2 regions of the Paenibacillus sp. FSL K6-2862 genome follow, and region 1 is predicted to be linked to the other one. Evidence: riboswitches for the same ligand, from Rfam matches in the RefSeq annotation. Region 1 holds a riboswitch; the other holds the start of a gene.
What was found. A riboswitch is a leader RNA that binds a small molecule or an ion and turns the genes downstream of it on or off. The one in region 1 is predicted to bind S-adenosylmethionine.
Positions count from the first base shown of each region.

Region 2: linked by a shared signal. The riboswitch ahead of metA (homoserine O-acetyltransferase MetA) and the one ahead of MHB82_RS24970 (methionine ABC transporter ATP-binding protein) in region 1 are both predicted to bind S-adenosylmethionine.

Region 1 is NZ_JBBOSN010000001.1:5,534,507-5,536,714, reverse strand. It holds gene MHB82_RS24980 (COX15/CtaA family protein) at 1-100, shown strand, start outside; gene MHB82_RS24975 (Cthe_2314 family HEPN domain-containing protein) at 309-1,037, shown strand; SAM riboswitch class I at 1,162-1,301, shown strand; gene MHB82_RS24970 (methionine ABC transporter ATP-binding protein) at 1,427-2,208, shown strand, end outside.
Region 2 is NZ_JBBOSN010000001.1:1,924,412-1,926,619, reverse strand. It holds gene metA (homoserine O-acetyltransferase MetA) at 1-744, opposite strand, end outside; SAM riboswitch class I at 983-1,108, opposite strand; gene MHB82_RS09035 (hypothetical protein) at 1,370-1,513, opposite strand; gene corA (magnesium/cobalt transporter CorA) at 1,563-2,208, shown strand, end outside.

The DNA of each region.
Region 1 (2,208 bases):
GGCTTTGGCTCACATGCTTGATATCGCCATATTGTTCGGGATACTAACCTACATGAGTTTCTTGGTGTACAAGCTTCATCGGCCAGCTGATCGTTTCTAACATTTAATTGTACAGTGTCGTTCATGGTTTCCAAATGCAAAGTCCGCCATCCAATGATGCACATCATTGGGCAGGTGGGCTTTGTTTGATGTCAGGCGGGGCAGGGCACCCTAATGTAAGCAGCGACCACACGTTTACTCTGATTCCGATTAGGTTTAATATTATAAATCATCTTATTGATCAGCAGAGTGGAAAGAGGAGGCTGTATATGCTGCGAACGTTGCTTGGTGAATTGCCGCGTCAGAATGAGGGCGTATTGGAAGAAGCGATCGAATCCATGGTGGAGACACTCGGACTGTTACAACGACAGCTGGATTTGAATCAGGACCCGACTCACGACTACCGCAAACTGTACGTATGGACGCAGGGATTAATTTCTTCACTGGACGAGTTGGAGCAGGCATGCTTCGCTGCATCCCACTTCCGCCAGAAGGTCAGGGCTGGCTCCACCGATGATATGACCATTGAGGAGAAGGCCGAGTATGCCCGATACGTGTACTTCTACAAGGATGGGTTCATTCGTTGTTTTGCGATTCTTGATAAGGCAGGCACGGTATTAAATGAAATTTTTAATCTGAACACATCCAAAGTGAAATCCCATTTTTCGTATTTTACCGTGATGAGACAGTTTGGCTATTCGAAAATGCATAATGATCTTGCTGTTGAATTAATCAAAATTAAGGATGCTTATCGGGAACCGATGAGCAAACTGCGCAAACGACGGAATATGGAGATTCACTACATGAATTCCGAGATGCAGGATGATCTGTGGCAGCTTCATCAAACCTTGCAGGGGAAAGTGAAGCTTGAAGATCTGGATCAGCACCTGGAGGAATTGCGTCAGGGCGTGGATATGGTTTGCGAAACGCTAAAAGCTTCTTATGGTTACATCAATAAAATGTGGCACAAGCAGGGCATGTCAGAACTGGCAAAATAATTTGTGTAATATTTACCTTTGACAAAGCGGAATACTTGGATTATACTGAGTTTCTAATTAAGCGTTACATGACATTAACATGCATACCATTTACATTTTACCACTGAACTTATAAATTTAATATTTCTTATCGAGAGCGGCGGAGGGACAGGCCCGATGAAGCCCGGCAACCGATTTATAACGAATGACAACCAGTCATACTTTATAGATGTTAGGTGCTAATTCCTACAAAATGGTGCACAGCACGATTTTGGCAGATGAGAAGGTATATTCTTTCGTGTGAAGAGCCCTTTTTGTTTCTGCAAAAGGGCTCTTTTTTATATGTCAGAGGGGAGTTTTCCTTTCATTCGGGTAAAGATACATGTAGGCGGTGGGAAGGAGAAGTCATATTGATCGAATTAAAAGGATTAACCAAGACGTATGGCAGAGGTTCAAAACAAACGACAGCCCTAGCCGATTTGGATCTAAAGATCGGTAAAGGTGAAATATTCGGAGTGATTGGACACTCCGGTGCAGGGAAAAGTACATTGATCCGATGTATCAACCTGCTCGAAAGACCAACATCTGGTGAGGTATGGGTAGATGGAGTCAACCTAACCGGTCTCCATAAGACAGATCTGCAGAAGCAGCGACGCAAGATTGGCATGATATTTCAGCACTTTAATCTGTTATCCTCGGCTACAGTTTATGACAATGTAGCTTTTCCACTAAAGCTCGTGAATACACCTAAAGCTGATATTGACCGCAAGGTGAAGGAGATGCTAACTCTCGTTGGATTGGAGCATCATAGCAGCAAATATCCAGCTCAGCTGTCAGGTGGACAGAAACAAAGAGTTGGTATCGCCCGTGCACTTGCCAGCGATCCTTCCGTTCTGCTGTGTGACGAAGCAACGTCTGCCCTTGATCCACAGACGACAGCTTCGATTCTGAAGCTGCTGCTGGACATCAATCAGAAATACAATCTCACGATTGTTTTGATCACGCATGAGATGCATGTTATTCAGAGCATTTGTGATCAAGTTGCTGTCATTCATCAGGGGGGAATAGTGGAACAAGGCCCTGTAACGGATGTCTTCCTTAAACCACAGCATGCCATCACGCGTGACTTCATGCAACGTGATCACGAGTCTGAGCTTCTCTTGGAAGAAGCAGCATTGGCACATGCGGGAGG
Region 2 (2,208 bases), 3.6 Mb from region 1:
GTCGTATTCCCATTTCAAGGACAATGGATCATACTCCGCATGCCCTGTCACAAAAATTTGTTTGCCGTCTTTGGTGGCAACCAGGAAAATGCCAGCTTCCTCCGATTCGGCCAAAATTTCGAGGTTATCGTTCTTCTCAATATCCTCACGCCGAACTTCGGTATGACGGGAATGTGGGACATTGAACACTTCATCAAATCCGCGAAGCAGCTGTACATGAGATTTGTTGATCGTATGTGGAAATACGCCAAAACACTTCTCTTCCAGCGGTACCTTAGGTACACCGAAATGATGGTACAGACCAGCCTGAGAAGCCCAACAGATGTGCATGGTCGATGTGACGTTGGTTTTGGTCCAATCGAAGATCTCCTGGATTTCCTTCCAATAATTTACGTCTTCGAAATCCATTTGCTCAACAGGGGCACCTGTAATGATCATCCCGTCAAAACGGCGGTGTTCAATCTCATCAAAGGTTTTGTAGAAAAGATTCAGATACTCCTGTGATGTGTTCTTCGATGTGTGAGACTTGGGATGAACCAGAACGATATCGACCTGTATTGGGGTGTTCCCCACCAAACGAAGCAGTTGGGTTTCTGTTGTTTCCTTAGTAGGCATCAGGTTTAATATAGCAATGCGTAGTGGACGAATATCCTGCTGGTAAGCATGTGTCTCGTCCATTACGAAGATGTTCTCACCTGCGAGGACTTCCTTGGCAGGCAGTGCGTCTGGAATTTTGATTGGCATGATGTACAACTCCTCCTTGTGCATAGATAGATGCAGCCATCACAGGTTTGATGTTTTCACATCAATACTGTTCTAGACTGCCATGAGCTTGTCTATAGGTGGAGAATTGCAAAAAGCGCAACGCTCTGATCTGACAAACTCAAGTTCCATAGCGAAAATCAGTGCTGAGAAGTCGGTGCATATAACAAAGACCTTCCTCGGATTCCGAGAAAGGTCATATGTAAATAGATATGCGCCTCTCTCATCTCTCAGTTACAACAGTGCCTCAATGGACACTTAGTCGCTGCAAGAATTAGCACCGTGCGGTATACCGCCGGTTGCCGGGTTTCATCGGGCCAGTCCCTCCACCTACTCTTGATAAGATTTCGCCTTATTCAATTGTGTATTTAGTGTACTTCACCGTCTACTTTAAAACATTAATCCTCTCACGTCAAGCATGTAGTTTTATGTCTGTTCATGTAGACCGGAACCGTTTGTCTATCGCTGTCATACACTGCTTCAGGGCGCGAAATAGACACATTTTTGCGCTTGAAAGCACCATGTACCAGCGGTATACTAAACAAGTGTTGCAAACCCTTATGTGAGAGGTGACATATTCAATGGATGGCGACCCGAGGCCTGACTGTCAGCCGTATTCCGACAAACTGCATAGAGAATTGACATCAGCATGCCGGCAGCGGGACGTTATTTCCGTTTGGTTATAGAGCGAACGCACTCCTGACTTCCAGGCTCCGCTGCCGACCGGCTGATCTGTTCTTTTTGCGCCCATATTGATGAAAATCCGCCTGTTTGGCGGGTGCAGAAGGAGTGGATGAACGATGAAAATCCGGTTGGTAAACAACGGTGTATTTATCCCGGTGGACGATATTGAGCAGGCGCTAACGCCACCAGCTGAGGGATTTTACTGGATTGATGCAGACGTTGATGATCTGGCGGTACTTCAGCCGCTGTTCATGATGCATGATCTGGCTGTAGAGGACTGTTTGAGTGATGAAGAGCAGCGTCCGAAGATTGAAATTTATGAGAGCCATTATTTTATTGTCGTAAACAGCATTCGTTTTGATGACGAAGAGATCTTTTTGCGTGCGGTTAACCTGTTTCTAGGGAGACACTATATCATTAGTGTTACGAAGCAAAAGGTCAGCGAACTGCGGACCTTGAAGCCTATTCTGTGGGAACAGGAAGTCAGCACCCCGGATCGTCTCCTGTATCTGTTGGTCGATTTGATTGTGGATAACTACTTTACCGTCGGCGACCGGATCGAAGCACGCATTGAGAAATTGGAAGAAGATATTTTGATGCATACGAAAAAGTCCCATTTGAATGAAATTATCGGGCTGCGCAGTGAAATTCTGTGGCTCAAAAAAGTGCTCGGACCTCAAAAAGAGGTCATCAATACGCTCAACAAAAAGGATTTGCGTCTCATCGATGATCAACTGCAGAAGTACTTCAGTGACATCTATG